Regions from separate parts of the Peribacillus asahii genome, predicted to be linked through region 4. Evidence: riboswitches for the same ligand, from Rfam matches in the RefSeq annotation. Region 4 holds a riboswitch; each other region holds the start of a gene.

The links. A riboswitch is a leader RNA that binds a small molecule or an ion and turns the genes downstream of it on or off. The one in region 4 is predicted to bind S-adenosylmethionine.
Region 1: linked by a shared signal. The riboswitch ahead of metK (methionine adenosyltransferase) and the one ahead of BAOM_RS20955 (O-acetylhomoserine aminocarboxypropyltransferase/cysteine synthase family protein) in region 4 are both predicted to bind S-adenosylmethionine.
Region 2: linked by a shared signal. The riboswitch ahead of BAOM_RS14665 (bifunctional homocysteine S-methyltransferase/methylenetetrahydrofolate reductase) and the one ahead of BAOM_RS20955 (O-acetylhomoserine aminocarboxypropyltransferase/cysteine synthase family protein) in region 4 are both predicted to bind S-adenosylmethionine.
Region 3: linked by a shared signal. The riboswitch ahead of BAOM_RS04485 (methionine ABC transporter ATP-binding protein) and the one ahead of BAOM_RS20955 (O-acetylhomoserine aminocarboxypropyltransferase/cysteine synthase family protein) in region 4 are both predicted to bind S-adenosylmethionine.

What each region holds. Positions count from the first base shown of each region.
Region 1 is NZ_CP026095.1:3,957,635-3,965,560, forward strand. Features, by position in the region: gene BAOM_RS19450 (helix-turn-helix domain-containing protein) at 1-527, opposite strand, end outside; gene BAOM_RS19455 (hypothetical protein) at 727-1,092, shown strand; gene BAOM_RS19460 (sodium/solute symporter) at 1,089-2,657, shown strand; gene BAOM_RS19465 (alpha/beta hydrolase) at 2,813-3,616, opposite strand; gene BAOM_RS19470 (gamma carbonic anhydrase) at 3,848-4,366, shown strand; gene metK (methionine adenosyltransferase) at 4,716-5,909, opposite strand; SAM riboswitch class I at 6,130-6,293, opposite strand; gene pckA (phosphoenolpyruvate carboxykinase (ATP)) at 7,016-7,926, shown strand, end outside.
Region 2 is NZ_CP026095.1:2,993,208-3,001,133, reverse strand. Features, by position in the region: gene BAOM_RS14690 (DUF4870 domain-containing protein) at 5-322, shown strand; gene BAOM_RS14685 (hypothetical protein) at 475-1,275, shown strand; gene BAOM_RS14680 (beta-class carbonic anhydrase) at 1,369-1,947, shown strand; gene dapF (diaminopimelate epimerase) at 2,265-3,248, shown strand; gene BAOM_RS14670 (spermidine synthase) at 3,517-4,428, shown strand; SAM riboswitch class I at 4,829-4,931, shown strand; gene BAOM_RS14665 (bifunctional homocysteine S-methyltransferase/methylenetetrahydrofolate reductase) at 5,042-6,889, shown strand; gene metH (methionine synthase) at 6,882-7,926, shown strand, end outside.
Region 3 is NZ_CP026095.1:887,944-895,869, reverse strand. Features, by position in the region: gene BAOM_RS04505 (YheC/YheD family endospore coat-associated protein) at 1-1,049, shown strand, start outside; gene BAOM_RS04500 (YheE family protein) at 1,114-1,323, shown strand; gene BAOM_RS04495 (hypothetical protein) at 1,487-1,675, shown strand; gene BAOM_RS04490 (MBL fold metallo-hydrolase) at 1,727-2,362, opposite strand; gene BAOM_RS24850 (hypothetical protein) at 2,370-2,540, opposite strand; SAM riboswitch class I at 2,906-3,009, shown strand; gene BAOM_RS04485 (methionine ABC transporter ATP-binding protein) at 3,070-4,080, shown strand; gene BAOM_RS04480 (methionine ABC transporter permease) at 4,073-4,735, shown strand; gene BAOM_RS04475 (MetQ/NlpA family ABC transporter substrate-binding protein) at 4,802-5,644, shown strand; gene BAOM_RS04470 (dehydroquinate synthase/iron-containing alcohol dehydrogenase family protein) at 6,278-6,739, shown strand; gene BAOM_RS04465 (hypothetical protein) at 7,427-7,753, shown strand.
Region 4 is NZ_CP026095.1:4,239,568-4,247,493, reverse strand. Features, by position in the region: gene BAOM_RS20985 (acetyl-CoA C-acetyltransferase) at 1-844, shown strand, start outside; gene BAOM_RS20980 (acyl-CoA dehydrogenase family protein) at 892-2,676, shown strand; gene BAOM_RS20975 (arsenate reductase family protein) at 2,798-3,154, shown strand; gene gcvH (glycine cleavage system protein GcvH) at 3,253-3,636, shown strand; gene BAOM_RS20965 (toprim domain-containing protein) at 3,774-4,148, shown strand; gene BAOM_RS20960 (thioredoxin family protein) at 4,152-4,466, shown strand; SAM riboswitch class I at 4,550-4,652, shown strand; gene BAOM_RS20955 (O-acetylhomoserine aminocarboxypropyltransferase/cysteine synthase family protein) at 4,752-6,056, shown strand; SAM riboswitch class I at 6,182-6,294, shown strand; gene BAOM_RS20950 (methionine ABC transporter ATP-binding protein) at 6,503-7,537, shown strand; gene BAOM_RS20945 (methionine ABC transporter permease) at 7,530-7,926, shown strand, end outside.

The DNA of each region.
Region 1 (7,926 bases), 280 kb from region 4:
CAGCCCTCTCTCTCCTCTCGTGTTGTCGAAAGTACTAAGCCTTGGATAAAATAGACGACATTCGGAACCATGCCCTTTATGGAAACCGTTTCAATTTTCTCAGCGGATATTTCCTCTTTAAGAATATTTTGTAACAGCAGCTCCTCAATTGGATAGTCTTCTTGTTCTAATATAAACTTGTTTCTAGAAGAATAGCTCAATGCCTTTTTAATATTCCGATAAAATAAATGTTTCGTAATTGGCTTGATAAATAAGGATGGCAGTTGGAGTTCGATTGCAATAGGTGACGTTTGCAGTATCGAAGGGTTGAGCAATGGAAATATAAGTAAGTCTTTATGTTTTTTAAGCAATCTTCTCGCTTTTACCCAATCAAACGGCGTATTGATTTCCATTATAAGAATATCATCGTTACAAATTGTATCTATATCCTGAATGACTAATTGTTTAAAAGAAGGATGCGTTAACCACGTTTCAATCTTTTGCTTTTCTTCTTGATCATCTACTAATAATTTTACACAATACGCCATTTCTTTCCCCCCTTCTACAAAAAGATTCTATTTCTCTATCTATTATACTATTTTTTTATGAAAAATTAGCAATATTATGTAAAAGTTTAGCAATATTTTGTAAGGTATAATCCATATTTTTCAAGTACAATCAAGAAAATGAAAGGTTTACATCCAATTACTGTAAGCCTTTTCATTAAATGAAAGGAGATGAGAGAATTTGGCTAGTGAGTTCAAAGATGATTACGAATACGTACCAGCAGAAAAAATCGACATCAAGGATTTACCCCCGCTTGATCCCGAAACTAGCAAGATTATGAAGCAGGAATTTGGGACAGGTTCTAAACTAACTATTTTTTACTACATTTTTATCTTGTCCATCCCAATTTTGAATTGGTACGCACCTGAATTTTTCTTTTCAAGACTTTGGGGAGGCATGACGTACTCATGGTTCTTCACTAGTATTGTTGCCATGGCATTAGCTTTCGGTATCGCTTACATACACACATATCTTTACGAGAAGCGACTTAAACAGTATGCAAGCGAAAATAGCACTGACAGTCAAGAAAGGAGGAACGTTAATTGATCCAAACTTTATTAGAACCAAAATATTTATTAACGATTCTCTTAATGGGGACAATCGTGTATATCACGTACTTAACAAAAAGAAATGCAAGTGCTAGTGATTTCTTCGTTGGAGGCCGAAGCTTTGGATGGTTTACAAACGGTTCAGCCATCGGTGGCGATTATTTAAGTGCAGCGACTTTCCTTGGGCTTGCTGGTTTAACATTCCAGCTAGGATATGACGGAGCCTATTATACATTCTGTTTCTCTATCGGTTTAACATTGCTTGCTATTTTCGTAGCTGGCCCACTACGCCGCTTCGGTGCCTATACGGTAGCTGACTTCCTTGCTTACCGCTTCCATAGTCAACGTGCCCGACTAACAGCCGTTGTCGTCGTCTTAGCGATTTCAGGCTTTTATGCAGCTCCTCAATTACTTGGTGCCGCACAAATCTTAAGTATGTTCTTTGGAACAAGTTATGAATTCGGAATTATTTTTACTTGTACGCTTATGGTGTTCTATGTTGGTGTCGGCGGGATGAAAGGAACAACATTAAACCAAGCACTAGAGCTATGGATTCGCCTTGCAGCCTTCGTTGCGATGACTGTAATAGCTATCTACATCGGACTTCATTATAATCAAATTTTAGCGAACATTAGTGATTTTAAAGGAACTATTGCGGATACCGCTCAATATACAACTGACGGCAAAGATGTTGTAGCTGACGGGGATTCTTGGTCTGGAACAGGTAACTACTTCCCGACGTTCTGGCAAACTATTTCGATGACAATTGGTCTTTCTCTTGGTACGATTGGTCTGCCTCATCTATTGTTACGATTCTATACAAACCCAAGTGCTAAAGCAGCTAGACGTTCGGCCTTAATGGCAATCGGGATTGCCAGCGTATTTTTCTTATTCGCTGTATATCTTGGAGCAGTTGGCCGCGCCATCTTTATCCAAGGAGAAGCTTCCTCACAAGTTATGAGTGACCTGATTACAGGCGGAAACAACATGGTTGTTCCATCTACAGCTCAAGCACTAGGTGGCGATTGGCTGCTAGGACTTGTTATTGCCGGTGCCTTTGCTGCCATCTTCTCAAATCTATCAGGTCTATTCATTGCAAGCTCTGGAGCTCTTGCTCATGATGTATATGCAACGGTTCTAAAGAAAAACATTACTCAAAAACAACGTGTTGTTGCTGGTAAAGTAGCGATTGTTATTCTTGGTGTATTATACGGAGCACTTGGATTACTTGTTAAAGATGCTTCAATTGGTCACCTTGTTGCCCTAGCCTTTACAGTTGCCGCAAGTACCTTTACCCCAATTTTCATCTTAGGAATTTGGTGGCGCGGTATGACGGAAAAAGGAGCAATTGCCGGACTTTTAATCGGACTTGGTGTGTCGATGTACATGATTTTCTTTAAAGACACACTTCCAACATTCTTACAATTCAATGTTCCAGGAATCATCACGGTTCCAGTCGGTTTCCTTTCCGTGTACATTGTGTCTAAACTAGACAGAAAAGTACCAGGTGACGTAAATGAATTTATGAAAAAAGTTCACTCGAAGGAATCTGAAATTGCTTAAAGAACAAACGTCCCCCAAATCTTTATGATTTGGGGGATTACTTTTTCCAAGAAACTAGCTTTTCTTCAGCACATAAAAAAAGCTGCCGAACATACATTCATCCAGCAACTTTCCCCCTTAGATTGACTATTAAATAGGATTCTATAACAAAACCTTTAGATGACATATCCTAGTATTTTTAGTCGCGTTTCTACAAAGCCAAGCGCATAGTTAAACACATCTTCTCGCTCTGGTTCATTAAAAATTTCATGATAAAGATTCGGCCATTCTTTAAATTGTTTCTCACTTAGCAAAGTATAATTAAACCAATCACGAACCATTTTTTTATCTACGACCTGATCATCGCCGCCCTGCATAAGTAATAACGGAACATCTTGCAAATCAGGAATTTCTTCAAATGCATCTTTCATAGATTGCGTAAGCTCACTGTACCAACGAACAGAAATCTTTGTAACATATAATGAATCGTTCAAATCGGATTCACGTACTTCAGGATTCCGCGTCACTAAGTCTGGTGACAACCCAGAGTCTACCTTATATGTAGGAAAAACAATATTTAGTCCAGGAGAAATCGCCTTCATCATTTTTGGTGGTTGTTTTTTTAATCCTAAACACGGTGAAGATAAAATCACACCAGCAATATCCCATTCCTCTTCTTGAAGAAGACGAATTGCTACTAATCCCCCCATACTATGTCCAAGCAAAAATACAGGCAATGAGTATTCATAAGCAGCTTCAATCCAAATTTTCACTTCATCTAAATATTCATCGAAGGAATCAATATGACCTCGAGAAGCACGTGATGTTATTCCTTGTCCAGGAAGATCCCCCATCACAACATGGTATCCGGATGATCGCCACATTTGCACAAGCCACTTATAGCGCCCATGATGCTCCATCGCACCATGAATAATGACAATTACTGCTTTTGCAGCACCCTCTGCCTCCCATTTCCACATGTGAATTCCCCCTTCTTATCTTTCTCTAGGTGTAATATAAAAAATGCTGTTGAAAGATAGTGACATTAGTTTTTAATAAAAGCCAAGTATTTATCCTTAGTTTAAAATTGTGTAAAAAAAACAATAGAACTAATAGACCAGTACACGTATGATTAATGAGTAATATCTTTTTACCGTATATTAAAATAATACCGAAAAATACTAGTTACGGAAAGGAATTGATACAAAATGATTATTTATCCTTTTAAAGGAAAAACTCCTGAAATTGCTGAAAGTGCTTATCTTGCTGAAAATGCCGTTGTAACTGGAGATGTAAAAATTGGCGAAGAAACAACAATCTGGTTTAACTCCGTCATTCGTGGCGATGTAGCCCCAACGATTATCGGGAAAAAAGTAAGTATCCAAGATAATAGTGTACTTCATCAAAGTCCTAATAACCCGCTGATTATTGAAGATGAGGTAACGATTGGTCATCAAGTTATTCTACATAGCTGTAAAATCCGTAAAGGTGCGCTAATCGGAATGGGCTCCATCGTCCTAGACAAAGCAGAAATTGGTGAAGGTGCCTTTATCGGGGCCGGTAGCCTCGTTCCTCAAGGCAAGGTGATTCCGCCAAATACACTCGCATTTGGTCGTCCAGCAAAAGTCGTGCGCGAGCTGAATGATGAAGATCGTAAAGATGTGGAACGCATTATCCGAGAATACGCTGAAAAAGGACAATTATACAAACACGCAAAGAGAATTAAATAAAAGGAACTTCTATACAGTTGGGCTTTCCTTCCCCCCAACTGATAGTTAGCCACGTTCTACGATCACTAAGATTTCTGCTATATCTCACCAATTAAAGCAGTACGGGCAGCCTTCTCCCCCCTGCCTTCCTTATTATCGCCTCATAATCTTGAGATAAGGGTCTTGCTGCCCGTGAAGTAGGGATACATATACATATATAGTGCTTAACTCGTTATAAGTTAGGTATTTTTTCAAAAAGGTTCTATATGTATTATATATGATTTTAGGCTCACTTTTACCAATATATATGCTCCATGACTACATAAACAAAGAAGAACTAACTCAAATAAGTTAGTTCTTCTTATCATAGTTATGCTTGTGCTTTTAACGCTTCCGCTTTATCTGTACGCTCCCATGGCAGATCTACATCTGTACGGCCAAAATGTCCGTAAGCAGCTGTTTGTTTGAAAATAGGACGACGTAAATCAAGCATTTTAATGATACCCGCTGGACGAAGATCGAAATTATTACGAACAAGCTCCACTAATTTCTCTTCGCTTACTGTACCTGTTCCAAATGTATCTACAGCAATTGATACAGGTTGAGCAACACCAATTGCATAAGCAAGCTGTACTTCTGCTTTATCAGCAAGACCAGCAGCTACAATGTTTTTCGCTACATAACGAGCTGCATATGCCGCTGAACGGTCCACTTTCGTTGCATCTTTACCAGAGAACGCTCCACCGCCATGGCGAGCGTAGCCACCATACGTATCAACGATGATTTTACGACCTGTAAGACCTGCATCCCCTTGAGGTCCACCGATTACAAAACGGCCTGTTGGATTAATGAAATACTTTGTTGTTTCATCGATTAATTCAGTTGGTACAACTGCTTTAATGACATGTTCTTTTAAGTCAGCTTGAATTTGTTCAAGCGTTGCTTCTGGGTCATGTTGAGTAGAAATAACAATTGTATCCACGCGAACTGGTTGATTGTTTTCATTGTATTCTACAGTTACTTGTGTTTTCCCATCTGGACGTAAATATTCTAATGTGCCGTTTTTACGAACTTCTGTTAAACGACGAGAAAGTTTATGTGCTAAAGAAATAGGAAGCGGCATTAATTCTTCTGTTTCTCGGCAAGCAAAACCAAACATTAAACCTTGGTCTCCTGCACCGATTGCTTCGATTTCCTCATCAGTCATTGTTCCTTCACGAGCCTCAAGCGCTTGATTTACTCCCGCAGCAATATCCGCTGATTGTTCATCAATTGAACTTAGTACAGCACATGTTTCGGCATCGAAACCATATTTCGCACGAGTGTAACCAATTCCAGCAATTGTATCCCGAACAATACGTGGAATATCTACATAAGCAGATGTCGTAATCTCACCTGCAACAAGTACAAGCCCTGTAGTTACACTTGTTTCACAAGCAACACGAGCATTTTTATCTTTTTCTAGAATTGCATCAAGAATTGAATCTGAAATCTGATCGCAAATTTTATCTGGGTGACCCTCTGTCACAGATTCAGAAGTAAATAGACGACGGTTCTTTGACATCTTATTTCCTCCTTGGAAGTTAGTTATATTATAGGCAAAAGTCTGTCTTTTACGGAGCTCATTCCCTTATTAGCTTCCATCATAGTGACAAATATATTTAGAAAAACACGACTTTTAATCGAAATTCATGTTTCCCCTGTACTTTGATTCTTCTTCAAAATACAAAAAAACCTCTCCTAGCTAATGAGGAAAGGTTTATTATCTGTCAACTATCCTTTCACTCTTATCGTTCAAGGGTTGTTTACCTTGCTCAGGTTAGCACCAACACCATGATTCCTTAAAAAATAAACGGCCTTATTTTAGCCTTCATTTCACTTTAAGTTCACACTATGGCAGGTTGCTGGGTTTCATAGGGCCTGTCCCTCCACCAACTCGGGATAAGAGAATCCGTACAATTAAAAATGATACGGAATCTATTGGACGCTGTCAACACTTTTTTGTACAATGTTTTATATCGTCTATATGAAATTACAGTTCCACGTACCTTTCAGCTAGTCTGAATGAAACAAGCAAAAAGTGAACAGCATCATTAATATAGCCTTTTTATAACGAACAACTCCTCCTTGCACAATTAGGATTAAGAGGATATAACATTTTTTGGTTACCCAACGTTAGATTATAAGGTCCTAATTACATCGACAAACGATACATAAAGAGATACTGTAACATAGTGTTACGAATAGCATAAAAACCTTTTAGTACCTTCCAGTTAAAGTCATATTAAATAAATTTCTTTTCTTAATTCTTTCCTATTAAAAGAAACATGTTAGGTGCCTTCTCATACGCTTACAAAGAAACCTACTCTATACACTGGAAAACGTCGAGTACTATAATCCTTTTTTGGACAACTGACAAAGTGAACACGTTTCATCATACTCATATCAATCTTATTATATGACATTTTTTAAAATGTTGTTGACAAGTCTGTTATGCAACACTATCATTGCTTTGTTGATAAATATTTCCTTTTAATCGAATGATAAACTTGATTAAGGAGACTATATAAAAAAAATCACAAAAAAAAATAATTAGTATAGACTAATTAAATAAATGTGTTATACTAATCGTAATTTAAAAAACTTAAAACAAAGGAAGGTATCTCATATATGAATTCTGTGGATGTTTCTAATGAGTTACACCAATTATTAGCTGGTAAAAATGCTCACATACAACTTTCTGTACCTCAGTTAGTAGAAAAAGTATTAAGCCGTAACGAAGGTGAATTAACAGCAACAGGAGCAATTAAAGCTGAAACAGGTAAATACACTGGTCGTTCACCTAAAGATAAATATATCGTGGAAGAGGCTTCCGTAAAAGATAAAATAGACTGGAACTCTAACCAGCCGATTTCTGAAGAGACGTTTAATAAATTATACAACAAAGTAACAGAGTATTTAAAAGAAAAAGATGAAATTTTTGTGTTTAAAGGTTTTGCAGGGGCTGATCAATCATCTCGCCTTCCAATTCAAGTTGTGAATGAATATGCTTGGCATAATCTTTTTGCACATCAATTATTCATCCGTCCTACAGAAGAGGAATTAGCTAATCATGATTCTCAATTTACAATTCTTTCTGCTCCTAACTTTAAAGCAAATCCAGCTGTTGATGGAACAAAATCAGAAACATTTATCATTATCTCATTCGAACGTCGTACAGTTTTAATCGGTGGAACGGAATATGCTGGAGAAATGAAGAAATCTATCTTCTCTATCATGAACTACTTACTTCCTGAATCAGATATTTTCTCTATGCACTGTTCAGCAAACGTAGGTCGTGAAGGTGATGTTGCTTTATTCTTCGGACTATCAGGAACAGGTAAAACAACGTTATCTGCAGATGCAAACCGTAAATTAATTGGTGATGACGAGCATGGCTGGTCTTCAAATGGTGTATTCAATATTGAAGGTGGTTGCTATGCAAAAACAATCAACCTTTCTCGTGAAAAAGAACCACAAATCTTTGATGCAATCCGTTTTGGAACAGTATTAGAAAACGTAGTGATTGATCCTGATACTCG
Region 2 (7,926 bases), 1.2 Mb from region 4:
ACAAATGGTTACGCAAGATGAAAAAGTATTTGCTGTTCTTATTTATGTTATTAGTTTATTTTTTCCGCTTCTTGGACCGCTCATTATTTGGTTAGTAAAAAAAGATTCACCGTATATTGATTATCATGGCCGAGAGTATTTTAATTTTCTTATCTCCTACACGATTTATGGAATAATTGGAGCACTTCTTGTTTTTGTTGGAATTGGCGTATTGATTCTGCCTATTTTAGGGGTTGCGGCGTTTGTGTTTACAATCATTGCGGCGATACGAGCCTATGAAGGAGTCGAGTATCGAATTCCACTTATTTTTCGAATTTTATAAGTCATGAAAAAGGAATCTAGCTGATGTTTGTCTAGATTCTTTTTTTGTTAGGCTTTGTTATAGGATACTGTTGATTTTTGTTAAAGGGAATTAAGGAATGGATAGCGAAATAACAATATAGAGAGTATGAATCTTTAGTCAAGGAGCTAATTATGAATATTCGAGAGTATTATCAGAAAACAGCTAAAGCATGCTTTTGCGTTGCTTGGATTTCCCTATTGTTAGCGATTATTTTTTTTGTTTGTCATCTTTTACAATTATTTAAAGGGGATTTATTAATCTTTGTTATTCCGATCATCATTTTTAGTGTGCTTCACTTCTTTTATTTTCGAACCTATGACAAAAGGGTAGAAAAATTAGGGGATAAGCCGATGCAAACAAGTGGTCAGTTATTAAGCATAGACCATGTATTAGTCGTTTTTATGCCTGCACCAACATTGCGTATGCTGTTATTTGATTCGAAAGGTTTGCTTCTTGGAGAAGTTCGCGATCAAAATATGCGCTGGTTTATGTGGTTGATTCCGAACGTCGTTTCACTGCTATTGCCCAAGCGATTTATCTTATTGGATAGCGATGGACAAGTTAGGGCAAAATATCATACTCGAGCAGGGTTAACGAATTCGATGACGATTTATAATGCCGATGATGAAATAATTGGGGGTTATCGAGAAAATTGGAAGGATTCACTAATTAAAATTAAAGGGATAATCTATAAAGGAAATCAGAGTGAATGGATTGCAGTAGAATCAAAGGCAAATCTTTACTCTTTACAGCTTAAAACAATAGATAAGAAAAATGTCGCCTCCTTTCAAGAAGGCTGGATGCCGGTAGAGTGGGCTAAACGATTTGAATTAAATACACCGATTATTACCTTTTCTTCGATAATTACTGAACAGGAGAGAGTCATTGTTTTAGGCTTTTTAGCCGCTGTATTACATCACCGTGATCATTGAATATCTGATTTAAAACAGAAGTGTAGTCAATTTTATGAATATTTGATATAATGTATAGATGAAATTACATAGCTAATCAGGAGATGACAATAAATGAGTTTGTTAAATGAAATTCTTGACTATAATGAAAAGTTTGTTAATGAGGGGGAGTACACAAAGTATCAAACTACTAAATACCCTGATAAAAAAATGGTGGTTATTAGTTGTATGGATACTCGTCTTGTCGAGCTGCTTCCAAAATCTATGAACGTTCGTAATGGTGACGTAAAAATTTTAAAAACAGCAGGAGCTATCGTTTCCCATCCATTTGGAAGTGTAATGCGTAGTATTCTTGTGGCTGTTTATGAATTAAAAGCAGATGAAATTTATGTGATTCCGCATCATGATTGTGGAATGGCAGCCGTTAATACAGATGAAATGATTAAGAAAATGGTTAATCGTGGTGTTCCAGAAGGTACGATTTCAACAATTGAAAATTCAGGAATTGATATTAAAAATTGGCTTCGCGGATTTGACGATGTGTATGAAAGTGTAAAACATAGTGTGAATTGTATTAAAAACCATCCACTAATTCCACAAAACATTCCTGTTCATGGGTTAATTATCGCTCCAGATACTGGGGAATTAGAAGTGGTTGTTGACGGATATAAAGAATTAGAAAACGTTAAGTAAGGTGCTTGAGGGACATGCTTTGTTTCCTTCTATAATTATTGTAAGGCTTATTAGTTAAATAATAGGGGCCATTTGTGGCTTATTGCGTGCGAAGCTTTGGTTTCGCACGCTTTTTAGTTTTTGAGAAAGCTGCCATATCGCACCATAGTTAGTTACAAGGCTTTGTTATACAATACTGTTGATTGTTGGCTTATTTGCGTTATTAACAAAGCCATTTGTAAAGAAGATTCCTACTGACACAATTCAACTGAAAATGCTATGATAGGATTAAATGTAGTGTTTTTAAGTATTCAACAGGATAGGATGGATGAGACAAGATGATTATTGATTTATTAAAAAGCCATGGCTCAGGTAATGATTTTTTCATTATTGATGAATTAACGACGGATCTTTCTTTTACAGAAGAAGAACGCCGCCAATTAGCACTAGCATTATGTAATCGTGATAGTGAATTAGGGGCAGATGGTATTTTATTCGTATTAAAAAGCGAGCGTGCTGATGCAAGAATGCGCGTGTTTAATGCAGATGGATCGGAAGCATCTATGTGTGGGAATGGGCTGCGCTGTGTAGCTCGCTATGCAATTGATACGCTCGGTAAAGAGAACTTAGTTATTGAAACGATGAAAGTGGATTTAGAGGTTGAAAAGGTAGATGATGTATATGAAGGGATCCCAACGTTTAAAGTGGAAATCTCACCGGTAAGCTTTGATGTTAAGGATTTGCCGCTTGTGATTGAACAAAGCGAATTACAAAACGAACGATTGCCAGAATTACATGATACGCTTCTTTTTTCGGCGTTAGCTGTACCAAATCCACATTTAGTTACGATTGTAGATAGCGAAATGATTCATTCTGATGTTCAGGAAGTATTAGCAACAAAAGTAAATGGACCGAATGAGCTTTTCCCAGATGGAGTAAATGTAAGCTTCGTAAAACAGTTAGAAGAGGGACATATTTATGTCCGTACATTCGAACGCGGTGTTGGCTTTACAAACGCATGTGGAACAGCGATGTCAGCTTCAAGCTTAGTAACATGCTTAAATGGTTTAAATCAGCTTGAAAGTGATATTTCCGTATTCAATAATGGTGGTAAAGTGAAATGTGTTGTTCATAAACGTGATAATCAATATTCCATTGACTTGATTGGGAATGCTACAAATGAATACAAAGCAACAATTGAAGTGGATTTAAATTGTCCAGAGCAATTTAATGTGCTGACAAAAGAAAGTTTTGATCAAGAAATTACGCTATATGCGAAGCTTAAAGCAGACGTACAAAGCTATTTAAAAGAAGTGTTATAAATAAGAAAGGGCGTTTCCGAATAACATCGGAACGCCCTTTTTTTGTGGATAGATAGTGGGTAAAGCGCTTTTTGACTTTAATATCAAGAACAATACAGTTGCTAGATAAAGTCACATAATATAATTGAAATTTATTTATAAGAATCTCATTAATTTTGCTTTGTTTAAGTAGCCTTATTTTCTCTAAAGGATAAGGCAGTTGAGGGTTTTAGGAACTTCTATCTTATTCACAGAATAATATTTATAATAAAGACAAGGAGTGATGTGTATGGATCAACCGTTTGAATTGCATGGCGATTCTATTAGGGATTATATCTGCAAGGATGAAGAACCTGAAGGTGACTATCGAATTTTACGAACATTTAAAACCCCCACCCAGCGGATTGCCCTCGTCGATTATATTGGTGAAATGTTGATTTATAGCAATGGTGACGTCATGTTTGGCACAACAGATGGTGAGAGTATTTATGCAGAAGTGATGGTACACATTCCAATGGCTGCTGCACGCAAGCGGAAGAATGTTCTAATCATCGGTGGGGGTGGTGGAGTAACGACCCGCGAGGCCCTTCGTTATTCTGAAGTGGAGAAAATTACTACCCTCGACATCGACGAAGTGATGATAGATTTCGGTAAAAATTTGGAGGCTTTGGTACAATTTAATCAAGGTTCATTGAATCATCCTAAAGTTCAGGTCGTAATTGAAGATGGCAGAAAGTTTGTCGAGAAAGCCGGGGAAAAGTGGGATGTTATTATTATCGACCTTCCTGAGCCAACTGACAAATGTCCTGAGCTTTCCCGTCTCTTCAGCAGGGAGTTTTACAGCTTCTTGAAAGACCGTTTAGAACCAGGGGGTGCAATCTCTGTGGCTTGTTCCGCTTTTCCCTGGATGCCTGAGTACTTTTGGAGTATACAGAAAACCCTCAAAAAAGCTGGTTTCTATGTACTGCCATATCACAATTTCGTCGCGAGAGACGGAGAGGATTGGGCGTTTTGTCTGGCTACAACGTCCCCTGTTAAAGCAAATGATTTACGTATGTTAGTTCCAACACAGTACCTGTCACTTGAACGGCTAACAGATATGTTTTATATGCCGTTTCATTTTGTGAACTTTAAGAATAAAGGCAAAGTCCAAACAGACAGCAATACGGTGTTGCTTGATATTGTAAATGAAGCTGATTGAGTTGAACTTTATCATTTTCTATTTGGCCCCCAGCGTGTCCCCCTCAAGCTAACAATGTAAATGACTAGATACGAAATGATCTTTTTTCAAAACTAGCGAGTGCTAAAAAAGTAGACAAGCTAAAGAAGCCTATTAAAACGCAATGTTTTTCGCTAGATATTTTGTCTAGGCTGCCTCGCTATTTCATACACAATTCCTAGATTAAATAAATAATTAAAAAAAATACAAAAAAAGGTAAAAGACGAATATTGTTCGTGATTTGTCTCTAATTCTTAGTTATTTTGTTTGAAAAATTCAAAAATTAACTAGAAGGTATTGAATTTCATCATTGTTTCATGTAAATTAAGAATAATTATATTGTAATTTAATTTGAAATGTTTAGAAAAGTTTATATAAATCAATCTTATCGAGAGAGGTGGAGGGACTGGCCCGATGAATCCTCAGCAACCAGCTGTGTAAGCTAAGGTGCTAAATCCAGCAAGCGGGCGCTTGATAGATGAGGAGAATGTTTCTTATGAAAACCTTCTTCTTTTATTAGATAGAAGGTTTTTTCTTTTTCTTACACCATTGAAATAAAGCAGAAACTGAATTGTTTTTGGGAAAGGGTGCACATATGGAGTTTCGTAAAGAGCTAAAGCAAAGAATTTTAATTGGGGAAGGAGCAATGGGGACACTGTTGTATTCCCGTGGCATCGACCATTGTTATGAAGAATTAAACTGTACAGAGCCTGATCAAATTGAAGCGATTCATCGTACTTATTTGGATGCGGGTGCTGATATTTTACAATCGAATACGTATGGGGCGAATTTTCATAAATTAAAGCGCTATGGATTAGAAGATCAAGTGAGTCAAATCAATCGTCAAGGAATTGCGATTGCTAAAAAGGTTGCGCAAGGGAATGCGTTTGTGTTTGGAACGATTGGTGCTTCTAGAAGTATTAGAAAATCTGATTTAAGTTTAGAAGAAATTAAACGTAGTTTCCGTGAACAGCTATATAGTTTACTACTTGAAAGTCCTGATGGATTATTATTCGAAACATATTATGATTTAGAAGAATTGGAAACAGTGTTGCAAATTGCAAGACAAGAAACGAATATTCCGATTATTACAAATGTAACGTTGCATGAACTTGGGAATTTACAAAACGGTGTTCAGTTAAATGAAGCATTTAAGCGCTTAGAACAATTAGGTTCAGATGTAGTTGGGCTTAATTGTCGCTTAGGTCCGCACCATATGATTCGCGCTTTAGAATCTGTTCAACTTCCAAGCAATGCTGTGCTTGCAGCGTATCCTAATGCAAGTTTACCAGATTATGTGGACGGCCGATTAGTGTATGATGCGGCGCCGGAATACTTTGGCTCAAGTGCGCTTCAATTACGTGACCAAGGAGCATCCATTATTGGAGGATGTTGCGGTACGACACCGCAGCATATTACAGCAATGAAAGCAGCTGTTTGTGATTTAGCTCCAATCGTTGAGAAAAAAATGCAAGTAACGAAAGTGGAAACAATTGAAGTTCGGGAACAAGATCGCACCCCTGCTTTATATGAAAAAGCGAAAACAGAAAGAACGATTTTAGTAGAGCTAGATCCACCTAAGAAACTGGGAATCGAAGAGTTTATGAAAGGGTCTAGAGCTTTGAAAGAAGCTGGAGTTGATACGATTACGTTAGCGGATAATTCGCTCGCTTCCCCTAGGATTTCTAATGCAGCGTTGGGTATGTTAATTAAATCACAGCTTGATTTAAATCCGCTTGTGCATATTACATGTCGTGATCGAAACTTAATTGGATTACAGTCGCATTTAATGGGCCTACAAACCTTAGGATTAAATGAAGTATTAGTTATTACAGGAGATCCTTCAAAAATTGGCGATTTCCCGGGTGCAACATCTGTGTATGATTTATCTTCTTTTGATTTAATTAGTTTGGTTAAGCAGTTCAATGAAGGACTTTCGTATTCTGGACAAAGTCTTGGCCAAAAGACGAATTTTAAAATTGCTGCGGCTTTTAATCCAAATGTGAAATATTTAGATAGAGCGGTTCAACGAATGGAAAAGAAAATTGAATGCGGCGCTCATTCATTTTTAACACAGCCGATTTATTCCACTTCACAGATTGAAGAAGTATACGAAGCAACGAAGCATTTAGAGACACCTATTTTTGTCGGCATCATGCCGTTAACTAGTACCCGTAATGCCGAATTTATTCATAATGAAGTACCAGGAATTAAGTTGCCAGATCATGTTCGCCGGGCAATGGCAGCAGCAGGTAATGACCCAATTCAGGCGCAAAAAGAAGGTGTGGCAATCGCACGAGAACTTGTGGATGCGGCAATGGATAAATTTAAAGGTATTTATTTAATTACTCCATTCCTTCGTTATGAAATGACGGCGGAGTTAACGCGCTATATTAGAACGCTTGATCAAACAAAAACATCTGAGGTGGCAGCATATGAGTAAAAAGTCAATTAACGAACAACTACAATCAAAAATTCTATTACTGGATGGCGCAATGGGTACGATGCTACAAGCCGAAAATTTAACAGCTGAAGATTTTGGTGGAGAACAATATGAAGGCTGTAATGAATATTTAACGCTGACTCGTCCTGATGTGATTCAAAAAATCCATGAAGCGTATTTTGCTGCAGGTGCCGATATTGTTGAAACGAATACATTCGGGGGTACGAGTATTGTTTTAGATGAATACAATCTAGGTACACTTGCTTACCAGTTAAATAAAGAATCAGCAGAAATCGCTGTAAAAGCGTGTGAAGTATATTCAACAGAAGCTTGGCCAAGATATGTGGCAGGTTCAATGGGGCCAACAACGAAAACACTATCAGTTACAGGTGGAACGACTTTTGATACATTAAGAGAGTGTTATGAAGAGCAAGCCCTTGGATTAATTGATGGAGGCGTCGATTTACTTCTCGTTGAAACATGTCAAGATATGCTAAATGTAAAAGCTGCTTTTTTAGGCATTAAAGGAGCCTTTGAGAAGAGTGGTAAGGAACTCCCGATTATGATTTCGGGAACGATTGAGCCAATGGGAACGACATTAGCTGGTCAATCCATTGAAGCGTTCTATCTTTCTTGCGAGCATATGAAACCAATTTCGGTCGGTTTAAATTGTGCGACAGGTCCGGAATTTATGATCGATCATATTCGGACATTAGCGGATTTATCAAATAGTGCGGTTAGCTGTTATCCGAATGCAGGGCTTCCGGATGAAGAAGGACATTATCATGAATCTCCAACTTCTCTTGCTGAGAAAATGAAGCAATTCGCAGAAAAAGGCTGGGTCAATATTATCGGTGGTTGTTGTGGGACGACACCAGCGCATATCGAAGAGTTATCGAAAGTGCTTCAAGAAGTTCAGCCGAGACAACTTCCAGAGCAGCCGCATAATCATGCTGTTTCTGGGATTGAACCGTTGATTTACGATGATTCAATGCGTCCGTTATTTGTCGGAGAACGTACGAATGTCATTGGCTCAC
Region 3 (7,926 bases), 1.5 Mb from region 4:
GGAACGAAATATTAACAATTGGCATTTTAACAACAAGTGGAAAAAACAAAATAGGATTGGGCGGGAACCTTCCCTTGTTCCAATCCTTGCATTCTTATTTATTACAGCACGGTATTTTATGTTATGTTTTCACAGCAAACGATATTCTGCAGGAACAACCTTATGCATTTATATACTGTTCCGAACTAAATACCTGGAAAAAAATCACCGTCCCTCTCCCTCATATTGTCTATAATCGAATTCCATCCCGTCCCTTTGAAGCATCCGACTCCTTTCAACAACTAAAAACTCTATTCTCCAACAAGCACATTAAGATGTTCAACCCTTGTTTTATTGATAAATATGAGATGTATACAACCTTTCAACAACACGAAAGGCTCAAGCAGCTTCTACCGAAAACGATCGTTGTCGACAATGTAAATCAACTAGCTTCTTTTCTCCGCACCTATTCAACCATTTATTTAAAACCTAGAGATGGAAATCGGGGCAAAGGGATTCATACCTTAACTTGTAAACGAGATAAATCCATCCAATTAGTAAGCCCGACAGAGGCAGAGACATTCCCTACTCTTCAAGCCTATTGGGATGTTTACAAACAGCAGCTTCAATCGAAGAAATATTTAGCCCAACAAGCGATTGTTCCTAAGAAGAAAAATGGACATCGCTATGATTACCGCCTGCTTGTTCATTACGAACAAGGTCGTTTCAAGCTAAGCGGTAAAGGCGTCAGGATGTCACAAACACAAGAAATCACAACTCATGTGCCAACGGGAGGGAAAATCATTCCTTATCATGAAGTGACAACACCAGCTTTAGATCAACAATTAACAGAAATTGCTCAAACTTGCGGTGCCGTTCTATCTCATCAATTAGGCTTTATCGGTGAATTTTCAATTGATCTTGGTGAAAACGCAGCAGGGGATCTCTTTATTTATGAGGTGAATTCAAAACCGATGCAATTCGATGAAACCGATATTGAAACAACTCGACTGCATCAATTAAAAAATTTATTTATTGAATTAAAATACCCAAATGATGATAAAAAATAACCTCTTCTATTCTTTTTTCCAGTATAATGAAACAAATGAGAATAGCTATAGAGGAGGTTTTTTCATGATTACTCATTTTCAATGGAAACCGTTGTTCAAAGACAATACTTTACCTGGCTGGAAAATTTCTTTTTATGTAAACAAACAACATTATCAAGCCATTTACCATAAAGATGGACAAATTGAATGGAAGAACATACAGCCTTCGGATCATTTAGAAGCTGAATTAAAACAAGCTATACATGAGCTCATGCTATTTCATGTATATGAGTGATACAACTGGTCCTCTGCGTTACAAATATACACTGAATAAAAAAGACCCTTCCCTGCTCAAACTATAATAACAACTTCCGTCAGTATTTCATTGCCCTGATGGCTAGTTGAATTAAAGATAGCACTGTATGTTGCAAACTACAGAAGCTAAGGAGGGACTTTTTTTGGACAAAGATAAGTTTTTAAAAGATTCGGAATATGATAAGAAAGATTCTGTCTACTTAGACATTGATCGGATTATCAACGAAGGAATGGCTGGAGGAAATGTCTATACATCAGGTAATAACCAAAACATCGAAGAAGCTCATGAGTTCTATGATGAAACGCCTCCAAATGTAAATCGTTTAGATTAAATAAATGTGAGCTGGTCCTATAAGGTCAGCTCACATTTATTTACTACCTATTCATCTTACACTAGTGGATTGCGCCTCTCTAAGAATGGACGTAATAATATGTTTCGAATCCCATTCATAGTCCGAGTACTCTATAATCGGATACTGCTTCGGTAAAACCTTCTGTTGAATCTCCTCAACGGTTAACCCTTGTTGATGCAGTCGAATAATTTCTCCCTGTAAATTTTCTAAATAGTCAAGCTTCACTTGAAATAGTTCCCTTCCATTTGGAAGATAGCCTGCATGACAACAGAAAACTTCTTGAAAATCATATCGCAATACCTTCTTAATAGAATGTATAATTGTCGGAATAGACTCCTCCTGCAAAATCACTTTCGTTTTTGGCGTAACAAATAAATCACCTGAGAAAAGTACACCGTTGCTTTGATTCAAATAAGATATATGATCCCTTGCATGTCCCGGTGTAAAAATAGCCTTCCATGTATGATGACGGGATTGTATCGTTTCTCCAATTGGTCGTGCTTGAAACCCTTCTCGCACTCCCCAAATCCGTTTACGATAATCCGGATATTCTCCCTGTTTTGAACAAACATCAAGCGACATCGAATGAATAAATAATGGTACTTGTTTATGTTTTTGAATCCAAGCGCAACCACCTGTATGATCTTCGTGATAATGCGTAAGCACTACTTGATCAAAATCGACCGACTGAAAAAAAAGGAATCAAGCCAGACAGTAAAGACTCTGACCCTGTATCAATCATTAGACCATCTGTTACAAAGACATTTACACCCATCTTAGATTGCGCAGATTCTACTTTTCCATGTACCCATTCTACATCTCCTACCCGCTTCCTTTCTATCATCCTTATCCCCCATTCGTTTTTATTGATGTCTATCAGATGAAGCCTTATTACTATTAACTGTATATAAGACGCATAACACTTACAAGGAATATATGGAAAATATTAAGAATGGAAAGGCACACTTCCATGACGAATAATAAATTCATCAAAATCACAAATCTATTTCTTATCTAAAAATAACAAATACACCTAAGCTTCAACTAACAATTTTCAGATAGGAAGAGTAAGTTAAATCCTATAATGTAATAATATACAAGGGTTTTTTGAATATTATTACATTATTCACTGAAAAAATATATTGACTTTTCAAACTATAACAAATAATATTCTAATATAAATATTCTAAAATATCTCAAAATAATAAATACTTATCGAGAGTGACGGAGGGATCAGGCCCAATGACGTCCGGCAACCTCCTATTTGGGAACGGTGCTACTTCCTGCAGAGATACAATTCTGGAAGATAAGTCGTGATATAGATTATGTCGCCTCTTTCACTCAGAAAGAGGCTTTTTTAGGGGGGAACGTCCATGATTGAAATTCAATCGTTACGAAAGGAATACATCACGAAGAAAAGTCGAGTTGTCGGAGTTGATGATGTATCCTTGACGATTCAAAAAGGAGAAATTTTTGGAATTGTTGGATATAGCGGTGCTGGTAAAAGCTCCTTAATTCGTTCGATTAATTTATTAGAACGTCCGACAAAAGGCCAAGTAATTATTGATGGTGTTGATTTAACGAAATTATCGGGTCAAGCATTACGAAAACAACGACTGAAAATCGGAATGATTTTTCAGCACTTTTCACTCATCAGTTCGAAAACAGTGTTTGATAATGTTGCTTTCGCCTTAAAAGCTGCACATCAATCGCCTGAAGCCATTCGCAAACGTGTGCTTGAATTACTCGAAATCGTTGGTCTTAGTGATAAAAAAGATGTATACCCTGCTCAATTAAGCGGTGGACAAAAACAACGTGTTGGAATTGCCCGTGCATTAGCAAACAATCCTACCGTTCTTTTATGTGATGAGGCAACATCTGCCCTTGACCCAACAACAACAAAAGCCATTTTACAATTACTGAAAAAAATTAATAAAGAGTTCGGAATTACAATCGTCTTAATTACCCACGAAATGGAGGTTGTAAAAGAACTTTGTCATCGGGTAGCCGTTATGCAAGATGGGCGCATCATTGAAGAAGGCGATGTATACAGTGTGTTCGCTCAGCCTAAACAAGCATTAACGAAACAATTTATCGAAAGCGTCTTAGATTTTGAACTTCCTTCTCATTTAATTACGGAAAGTAAAGGAAGCATTATCAAAATTCAATTTGAAGGACAGCTCGCTAGTGAGGCCGTTCTTTCAGACTTATTACAAGAACATCCTGTAAAAGCCAATATTTTGCACGGAAAAATCGAATATATCCAAAACATTCCTTTAGGCATACTTATTGTTGAATTAACCGGTAACACTAATGACATTCAAGCGGCTTTAGACTATATCAACAAACGAACTAGCTATGTGGAGGTGATACATCATGCTTGAATCGATTACAGCTATACTTCCCGATCTTAATAAAGCATTCCTAGAAACGGTGTATATGGTTGGCATCTCGCTTATCATCGCCCTGTTTCTCGGTTTACCACTTGGAGTTTTACTGTTTATAACAGCGAAAAATTTATTTTTTGAAAATTCGTTTATCAATAGTCTGCTTGGATTCATCGTAAACCTTGTACGATCTATTCCATATATCATTCTATTAGTAGCATTGCTTCCTTTCACTAACTTAATAACAGGAACAACGATTGGACCAATCGCTGCCTCTGTTTCATTATCCGTAGCAGCGATTCCGTTTTTCGCTCGAATCGTTGAAACCTCTTTACGTGAAATTGATAAAGGCATTATTGAGGCGGCGATTGCCGTTGGCGCTTCACCATGGATGATCATTAAAGATGTCCTGCTCGCTGAAGCAAAACCAGGCATCATTCAAGGTCTAACCTTAACAACGATTTCACTCATTGGATTCTCAGCTATGGCAGGGACAATTGGCGGCGGAGGAATCGGCGATTTAGCTATCCGCTTCGGGTACTACCGCTACGACAATACCGTTATGATTCTGACGATTATTGTTCTCATTTGCCTTGTTCAAATCATTCAAATTATCGGGGATAAGCTTTCTTATTTAGTTGATAAACGATAAGCACAATTATTGCTTTCTTCATAGAAAGTTTTAATACATTATTCAATATTTAGGAGGATTTACAAGATGAAAAAATGGGCATCCTTATTACTCGTTCTTGTTCTTGCCCTTGCTTTAGCAGCTTGCGGCAATAACAAAGACGAAGAAAAAGATACGGCTTCAAACACAACTGAAGAGAAAAAAGAACTTAAAATTGGTGCAACAAGCGGTCCTTTTGCTGACATGGTTAAAAAAGCGATTCAACCATCACTTGAAAAAGCCGGATATAAAGTAGAAGTCGTTGAATTTAGTGATTATGTTCAACCAAACCTTGCTCTAAGCAATGGATCCATTGATGCAAATCTATTCCAACACAAATACTACATGGAAACATTTGCAAAGGAAAACAACTTACAACTTTCTGAATTGATTGTTGTTCCAACAGCACCAATGGGAATTTATTCAAAAAAATATAAATCTTTAGATGAAATAAAAGACGGTACATCTATCGCTGTTCCAAATGATCCATCTAATATGGCTCGTGCGCTAAAAATCCTAGTAGATGCCAAACTAATTGAAGTTGATCCAGCTGCTAATCAGTTAACATTGTCAGAAAAAGATGTAACAAGTAACCCGAAAAACATCCAAATTAAACCATTAGAAGCAGCTCAATTACCACGTGCTACAGATAGCGTTGACTTATCTGCTGTACCTGGAAACTTTGCTATTGCAGCAAAAATGAAAATCGAAGATGCAATTGCTGTTGAAAATATGCCAGATGAGTATCGTAATCGTGTCGTAGTGGATACGAAAAATGTAGACGCTCAATTTGCTAAAGATATTAAAGCAGCTGTTGAATCAGATGAATTTGAAGCAGTTATCGACAAAGAATTTAAAGGCTTCGGTAAACCGGAGTGGATGAAGAAATAATTAAACAAACGACAAAAGGACCTGCTCCACTATCGGAGATCAGGTCCTTTATCTTACATATTTTGCGAAAAGAAAGCCCATTACGGTGCGCTGGCACCCCCTTTAGGAATGGGATGAATGTTTGCTCAAATGCGGTGTACAGATAAAATATCGAAAATACGTTCTGTACACTATGCATTTGAAATGGTATGATTTGGTACACGGGATGTTCTTTGAAAACTGAACATAGGTGGTTGTGACAGGAAAAACGTCTGTCACGTAAAATGTTCAACGTTCTGCCGACCAACACTCTTCATAGAAAGAGTGCGGTATCATAATCCTAGACAAGTATCGCCGATTGAACGGCGTAGTTGGCACCGACCTTGCCCTCTTGAAAGACTGTTTTTCTCTCAAGCGTTGCTCACCCAAGTCTCGCCTCTGCCTCTTCTTATGGAAGATGGTAAGTGAGATATTTGTGAGAAAGAACCCCAGCGGCTTTAGCCATGGGAGTGGTCAGGAGCAGGTATTGGCGATACACTTGCCAAATGGTACGAAGGAAACGCACTAGTCGAACGTTTAGAGGAAACATCCGTTTGCATTGACCTTGCCCACCTTTCTGCCAAACAATGTAAATCAGTTTTAATCGAGAATAGTATGCAAGCTCTTACAGACTTAGAAAATGGTTCTTGGACAAATGCACTCAAGAGAGTCATTGAAACAAATATTGTAACAAGCGGACTAGTTGGCGGTTTCGGAAATCAATACCTTCGCATTGCGGGCGCTCACTCCATTCACAATGGAATGACAAAGATTCCACATACACACCATTTGCTTCATGGAGAAAAAGTAGCCTATGGTATTCTCGTACAGTTGGTGCTAGAAAATAAATTCGAGGAGCTTGAACAACTGCTTCCTTTCTATGAATCCGTTCACCTCCCTAGCACATTAGCGGATATTGGATTAACCATTAATCAACAAGCAGAGTTGCTGCAAATCGCTCGGTTTGCCGTTCAGCCTGGTGAGGATATTTATCTCCTCTTTCCAAACATCACAGTAGACGAAGTACTAAAAGCAATGACTGAACTCGAAAACCTTATGACAAACTATGTAAAATAATTGTTATAAAAGAGACGATCTGATGGAACGCTTCCTTTAGACCGTCTCTTTTTAAACGCTGGATACATATAAAAAATCATTACATTTTTCCACTATCCACAAGTCTTGCGTGCCACTTCTTACTGATTAAGGAACCTTATCTAAAAAACACAACACTCCCTTTTTATTACAACTCAGGATGAATAGAAATCGATTGTCTAGCCGTCTATATTCAATGGAACCATGAATCTTTACTAAGAATGATTGATACCTATAAATTAGTACTACCCCCTATATCCGTTGCATATAATGAAAATCATCCATAGATAAGGCTTCTTCCTAAACTAAAATTTTTTATAGTACGAATAGATATTCCTCACATTATTCATACTAAAGATTGAAGTAAGATTCACGCTCATTATGTCACAAGCGAAGTAAGAATAGTTGCCTTTCCAAGAAACCGACACCTTTTACTACAATAATAATAAAAAGGAGGTTTTTTTATTTTCTTCTTTATTTAAATAAAGAGCTTTGTTTGAAATTTGGATTAAAACAGTATTTTTTTCACATATTCAAGCATTTATTCACCTGATAAAAACAACGTACAATTGTGAATTTTCCGTAAAATTTTAACTTTTTAGGTATTTTTGTATTTTTTATTTTATCTGTATATGTTATAATTGGAATAATATAGAAAGGAGTGATAATATGCAGTTTGCTGATGTATATTTATTCGAAAAAAAGACGGATTCTAATCCAGTAGAGTGGAAACAAGTAGAGGTCCTCTTCGAGAGTAACGGTATTCAGAAAACGACTCCTAGTTTTGAAGTAGCAATAAACTTAGAAGAAGAGTTAGAAAGACTTCGGCCATTTGAAGGCGAGCTTCTTCGTCTAAAAACAATTGAAGTAGATGATGATGAAATCCCAACTAGATACCTTTGCTATGATTTGGCGAATTGGAGCTTTTCTGGTAACCGTTTAATCGTCACAAATCCAATTGAAAATGTCCACCAATACACCCTCCCTTTTAATTAAAACCATCATTTAGAAAGGCATCTCTTCATTGGATGTCCTTTCAACAAGCATTACCACCTGTTTGTCTTAAGCTTAGATTATCCCATGAATTATGAAGTATGGAACTTGCCCATTCAGTACTGAATGGGGAAATCCATCACTTTTCTTCAAAAATAGATTGATTCCTCATAGAT
Region 4 (7,926 bases):
TCTTGCAGGCGGAGCGGAGTCGATGAGTATGGTTCCGATGACTGGCCATGTTATGCGTCCTAACGCAAGGCTAGCGGAAACGGCTCCACAATATTATATGGGGATGGGACATACCGCGGAGGAAGTAGCGAAGAAGTATGGTATTTCCCGCAAAGATCAAGATGAATTTGCAGTACGAAGTCATCAAAAAGCGGCTAAAGCGATTGCAGCAGGTAAATTTGTTGATGAAATTGTGCCCGTAGATGTAACGGTTCGTTCGGTAGGTCCGGATTTAAAACTAAAAGAAACGTCATTTCGCTTTAAGGAAGATGAAGGAGTGCGAGCAAATACAACGGCTGAAGTACTAGGAAAGCTGCGCCCAGCCTTTTCAGTGACAGGAACTGTAACCGCTGGGAACGCGTCACAAACAAGTGATGGTGCTGCAGCAGTGATGGTCATGGATCGTGAGAAATCTACCTCCCTAGGTTTAAAGCCGATTGGTAAGTTCCGTTCCTTTGCCGTTGCAGGTGTTCCGCCTGAAGTGATGGGAATCGGACCAATCGCAGCCATTCCTAAAGCGTTAAAATTAGCAGGCCTTGAATTATCAGATATCGGTTTGTTTGAGATAAATGAAGCATTTGCTTCCCAATCAATTCAAATTATTCGTGAGCTTGGATTAAATGAAGAGATTGTAAATGTGAATGGCGGAGCGATTGCCCTAGGACATCCGCTTGGCTGCTCAGGAGCGAAGTTGACTTTATCGTTGCTTCATGAAATGAAACGACGCAATGAACAATTTGGAATTGTAACGATGTGTATTGGCGGCGGTATGGGCGCTGCTGGTGTGTTTGAATTACTAGCTTAATCAAGTGGAAGCCGTAAATGATGGATCACTAAATAGGGGGTAATCGGATGTCTAATCAAATAGAAAAGTTAATTAAAGGCGGCGGGTTTTTAGTTGAAGAAATTTCTTGTGAGCGTGTATTTACACCGGAAGACTTTACCGATGAACAATTAATGATTGCAAAAACAACGGAAGACTTTTTAGTCAATGAAGTGCTCCCACAAGTAGAACACTTAGAGAATCATGAATTCGAACGCTCTGTAAAACTATTAAAGCAAGCAGGTGAGCTTGGATTACTAGGGGCTGATGTTCCGGAAGAGTACGGTGGATTAGGGCTTGATAAAATCAGCTCGGCTTTAATCGCTGAGAAGCTAGCACCAGCGGGTGGTTTTGGTATTTCTCATGGTGCACATGTTGGTATTGGTTCTTTACCAATTGTTTTATTCGGGAATGAAGAGCAAAAACAAAAATATCTTCCACTGCTTGCTACAGGTGAGAAGCTGGCTGCTTATGCTTTAACAGAGCCAAGTTCAGGATCGGATGCACTTGGAGCAAAAACGACGGCAAAGTTGAATGCGGAAGGTACCCACTATATTTTGAATGGCGAGAAGCAATGGATTACCAATGCGGGCTTTGCTGATGTATTCGTTGTCTATGCTAAAATTGATGGTGAGAAATTTACGGCTTTCATTGTAGAACGTAATTATCCGGGCGTATCCACGGGTGTGGAAGAAAAGAAAATGGGGATTAAAAGCTCGTCTACTCGTACATTAATTTTAGAAGATGCACAAGTTCCGGTGGAAAATCTACTTGGCGAAATTGGCAGAGGACACGTCATTGCCTTTAATATTTTGAATATTGGCCGTTATAAATTAGGGGTAGGCGTGGTAGGCGGAGCGAAGTCAGCCTTTGAAACGACAGTTGCGTATACAAATCAACGTCAGCAATTTAAGACTCGTCTTTCTTCTTTTAATTTAACGAAAGAAAAGCTTTCAACAATGGCTTCTAAAATCTATGCAGCTGAAAGCTCTGTATATCGTACAGTTGGATTGTTTGAACAGCGAATGGGGCAGCTTACAGATGAACAAATAAAGGATGGTAAAGCTGTAGCAGATTCTATTGCAGAATATGCAATTGAATGCTCGATGAATAAATTCTTTGCATCGGAAGTATTAGATTATGTGGTGGATGAAGGGGTTCAACTACATGGCGGTTATGGATTTATGCAAGAATATCCAATCGAAAGGGCGTATCGTGATTCGCGCATTAACCGTATTTTTGAAGGAACAAACGAAATTAATCGCTTGATTGTACCTGGTACATTTTTGAAAAAGGCGTTAAAAGGCGAGTTGCCGCTTCTTCAAAAAGCACAAAGCTTGCAAGAAGAGCTTATGATGCTCATGCCAGAAGAAATTGGTGATGAACCATTAGCGCAAGAAAAAGCCTTGGTGCGAAATGCAAAGAAAATGGGTATTTTAGCAGCAGGATTAGCGGCTCAAAAATTCGGTACAAAGCTTGAGCAAGAGCAAGAGCTGCTCGTCAATATTGCGGACATTGCCTCGCTTGCTTATGCAGCAGAGTCTGTCATTCTTCGTACAGAAAAAGCCATTGCTAAAACAGGGATAGAAAAGAGTCAACAAAAGTTGCTGTACACACAAATCTTTGTGCAAGAAGCCTTTAATCAAATCGAACAGCATGCAAAAGAAACACTAATTGCAGTCGAAACAGGAGACACACTGCGAATTTTCCTTGCTTCTCTTCGTAAATTGACTCGTCACACCCCAACGAATGTTATTGCGAAGAAACGCGAGGCTTCCGTTAAACTAATCGAAGCAGAGAAATATGTGGTGTAAACGCTCTTAAGTGAATAGAAGAAGAGAATATCATGACAGGTATTCTCTTTTTTACTGTACAGAGGTAAAAGGTTTGTAAACAGAGGAAAAAACAGTTATTCTATCTCTAGGAGGTGAAATAATGAGCTTAACATTTTATTGGTACCCAAAATGCGGCACGTGTCGCAATGCGAAAAAATGGCTCGATAGTCATCAACTTCAACATGAAACAATCCACATTGTCGAAAATCCTCCTTCTAGAGCTACAATTGAAACACTTTATAAGAAAAGTGGCCTTGAGTTAAAGAAATTTTTTAACACAAGCGGGCAAAAATATCGTGAGTTAGGTTTAAAGGATCGTCTAAAGGATGCTACTGAAACAGAGCTGCTTGATATTTTAGCGACAGATGGGATGTTATTGAAGCGACCAATTGTAACAGATGGCGATAAAGTAACAGTCGGATTTAAAGAAGATCAATTTGAACAAACATGGAAATAAGAATTTTTATTGGAAAATCTTTATTATAAACAATCATATTGTATAATCTATCTTATAATAGAAAAGATTAACTAATACATAGTATGGAGGGAATTAAAATGACAACACCAAAAGAATTGCGTTACTCTGAAGAACATGAGTGGGTAAAAGTAGAAGGCGGCAACGCTCGCATTGGTATTACACACTTTGCTCAATCTGAATTAGGGGATATCGTATTTGTAGAGCTTCCTGAAGTTGGAACTGAATTAAAAGCAGACGAGCCATTTGGTAGTGTAGAATCTGTAAAAACGGTTTCTGAATTATATGCACCAGTTAGCGGAAAAGTAGTTGAAGTAAACGAGGAACTTAGCGACAGTCCAGAGTATGTAAACGAATCACCATATGAAAAAGCATGGATGATTGTAATAGAACCATCTGATAGCAGCGAAATCGAACAATTGATGACAGCTGAACAATATGAGGAAATGACAAACGAAGGTTAATTACAAGGAGAGGAGGCTTATATTGGCCTGCTCTCTTTTTTAAAAGAAGGTTTTGTTAAATATATAGTGTGAACACTATTTGTTTCAGAGAGATATTTCGTACACTTTTAGCTCATCTATTATAACTCGTGGGGAGGATGATTACCGTGGAATGGAGAGAATCCGATAAAGTAATCATTGTCGAAGGAAGTTCTGATAAGAAAAGAGTTCAGCTTGTATTAAATGAAGAAGTTGAAGTTGTTTGTACAAATGGAACGATTTCACAAGTCAAGCTTGACGAGTTCGTAGAAGAATTTGAAGACCGCGATGTATATATTTTCTTTGATGCAGATCAATCAGGAGAAAAGCTTCGAAAACAATTTAAGCGAGAATTACCAGAGGCAAGGCATATGTATATTAATAAAATGTATAAGGAAGTGGCGAGTGCGCCTTTATATCATCTTGCTTCTGTTTTACTCGCTGCTAATATAGATGTAAAAGTACAATTTTTAGAACAAAGGGTGAATGAATAGTATATGCAAGATTGGACAGAAACGGATGTACAAGCAGCTGCTAGGCAAGGTGACACTTTTTGTGTATATGCATATACGCCGATGTGTGGAACATGTCAGGTTGCTTCTAAAATGCTCACTGTTGCATTAGAGCTTGTTCCGCAATTAACGATTGGAAAGATGAATATGAATTTTTTTCCTAGTATTGCGAAGCATTGTGAAATAGAGAGCGTACCATGTTTATTACTATATAAAGAGGGGAAACTGATTCAGAAGATTTATGCCTTTCAATCTGTTCCTTATTTATATACGACTCTTAAAGAATTTTTGGATAATTAAAAATAGTCTATCAATATCTATTGACGGACGATTATTAAAAGTGGTAAATTGACTGTAGTGAATTTTACACGACAATCGAATAATACTTATCGAGAGAGGTGGAGGGACTGGCCCGACGAAGCCCGGCAACCGGTATAATCTACACGGTGCTAATTCCAGCAGAGTATTGGCTCTGAAAGATAAGGAGAGTATATAACCTCTTCTTAGGAAGGGGTTTTTGTTTTTTGGTAGCTCCTTCGTAGAAACATAAAGAGCCGTAGTAAAAGAAGAAGGGGAGAATAAAAAATGGCAGATAAAAATTATCGTTTTGAAACATTAAGTATTCATGGGGGATTGCAAGTTGATGAAACAGGAGCACGTTCATTGCCAGTTTATCAAAGCAATGCTTACTTATTCAAAGATACAGAGCATGCCGCTAATTTATTTGGATTAAAAGAAACAGGCTATATTTATACAAGACTTCATAATCCAACAGTTAGTGTGTTTGAAGAACGAGTGGCCCTTTTAGAAGGCGGAATAGGTGCTTTGGCTACCTCAAGTGGAATGGCTGCTATTACATTAGCGATTTTGAATATTGCTGGTGCAGGCGATGAAATTATCTCTTCTTCCACTATTTATGGCGGAACATACAATTTATTTGCTAATACACTTCCTAAATACGGAATCAAAGTGAAGTTTGTTGAGCCAAATGATTTAGAGAAATTTAAAGAATCGATTACACCTAGAACAAAGGCGATTTATGGAGAAACAATTGGAAATCCAAGCCTAAATGTATTAGATATTGAAGCACTTGCTGACATTGCACATGAAGCAGGGATTCCACTAATTGTTGATAATACATTTGCGACTCCGTACTTATGCCGACCAATTGAATTTGGAGCAGATATTGTTGTGCATTCTGCAACAAAATGGTTACTAGGAAATGGAACAACGATGGGTGGAATTATTGTAGATGGAGGTAAGTTTGATTGGAATTCACCGAACTTCCCTGGATTTACGGAGCCAGATCCAAGTTATGATCATTTAGTATTTGCCGAGGCACTTGGACAGGCTGCATTTATTGTGAAAGCTCGTGTTCAATTGCTTCGTGATATTGGTGCAACGTTAAGTGCACAAAGTGCCTTTCAATTTACATTAGGACTTGAAACATTACATGTACGAATGAAAGAGCATCTTGCTAATACAAAAGTGATTATTGACTATTTAGAACAACATCCGGCCGTTGAGTGGATTTCATATCCAGGTAAGGAAGACCATTCGGATAAAGCATTAGCTGATAAATATTTGCCTAAAGGGGCAGGTTCGATTATTACATTTGGTATTAAAGGTGGCCGAGAAGCTGGAGCGGCATTAATTAATTCCGTTCAACTATGGTCACATGTTGCGAATGTTGGAGATGCGAAGAGCTTAATTATCCATCCAGCTAGTACAACACATCAACAATTGAGTGATGCTGACTTACTGAAAGCAGGCGTAAGCGCAGACTTAGTTCGTTTATCTGTCGGCATTGAAAATGTAGAAGATTTAATTGATGATTTGAATCAAGCAATTGAAAAAGCGATAGCTGCGGCAGCGAAAGAAGTTGAATAAAACAGAATAGTCGGAAATTATCGACTTTTCTAAGACAATTGCACTCCCTATATATCTGTGATAAAATCACAAACATAATTATATATGAACTTAATCTATGTACGATTTAATTATATAGGATGTTACTCTTATCAAGAGCGGTGGAGGGATTGTGCCCGATGAAGCCCGGCAACCGGCAAAGCACTCGCTTTGAAAAGGTGCCAATTCACACAAAGTGTTACGCTTTGAAAGATGAGAGGAAGGATTAGTTTTTCCTGCCTCTCTGCTCATGTAGAGAGGTTTTTCTATTAAGGGTATATAAATCACTACATAGGAGAGTTTACTATCTTAATAGGTTTTATCTATTTTAGCGGGATGAACAGTCTCTATATTGTCGGGAGTGACAACTCGTTAAAGCAACTACCTTCAATGATATAGTTCGTTGATTGGATATAGAGGTGAGTGCAGTGATTTCTTTGTCAAAAGTCAACAAGTATTTCCGCTCAGGGACTGCGAAAAATGAGACCATTAAAGCGGTTAATAATGTGAATTTAACGATAAACAAAAGTGAAATTTTCGGTATAATTGGCTATAGCGGGGCTGGGAAAAGTACCCTGATCCGAATGTTAAATGGCCTAGAAACTCCTACAGAAGGTTCGGTTGTTGTAGCTGGTAAGGAAATTTCTAAAATTAAAGGTGCTGAGCTTCGCAAAGCACGCCAAGAGATTAGTATGATTTTCCAGCATTTTAATTTATTATGGTCAAGAACAGTTCAAGAAAATATTGCCTTTCCGCTTGAAATTGCGGGTGTTCCAGCTAAAAAACGAGCAGAACGTGTAAATGAACTGATTAAGCTTGTTGGGTTAGAGGGTCGTGAAAAAGCTTATCCTTCTCAACTAAGCGGTGGACAAAAGCAACGAGTCGGCATTGCGCGAGCGCTTGCAAATAATCCGAAAGTGTTGTTATGTGATGAGGCGACTTCAGCTTTAGATCCTCAGACGACGGACTCCATTTTAGATTTACTTGTCGATATTAATCAGCGTTTAGGGTTAACGATTGTACTGATTACACATGAAATGCACGTCATTCGTAAAATTTGCCATCGTGTCGCTGTAATGGAAAGTGGACAAGTTGTTGAGCAAGGCCCAGTCCTTGAAGTATTTAAAAACCCAACGGCTCCGATTACAAAGCGTTTTGTTCAGCAAGTAACAGAGCCAGAGGAAACAAAAGAAACTATCGAGAATTTGCTAGAACGTTTCCCAAAAGGAAAAGTCATTCAACTTACTTTCGTTGGGGAAGATGTAGAAAGTCCGCTTATTACAAAGTTAGTTCGTAATTTTGAATTAGATATTAATATTGTCCAAGGGAAAATTTCACAAACACGAAATGGCTCTTATGGAACACTATTTATTCATATTGATGGAAGTCATGAAGAAATTCTTCGCGCTATTCAATTTATAGAAGAGCAGCAAGTAGGCGTGGAGGTGATGACGCATGCTTGAAGAATTATTGCCGAATATAAATTGGGAAACGATGATTGAAGCAACAAATGAAACGTTATATATGACGGCGATTTCTGTTGCAGCCACTTTCTTTTTAGGGATTATACTTGGACTAGTTTTGTTCCTAACAGGGAAGGATAATTTATGGGAAAACCGATTCATCAATTGGATCATCAGTGCTTTTGTTAATATTTTTCGGTCTATCCCGTTCTTAATTTTAATTGTGTTATTGATTCCATTTACGAAAGCGATTGTCGGAACGATGATTGGAGAAAATGCAGCATTACCTGCACTTATCATTGGTGCTGCACCGTTTTATGCACGAATGGTTGAAATTGGTCTTCGTGAAATTGATAAAGGGGTTATTGAAGCGGCAAGATCGATGGGAG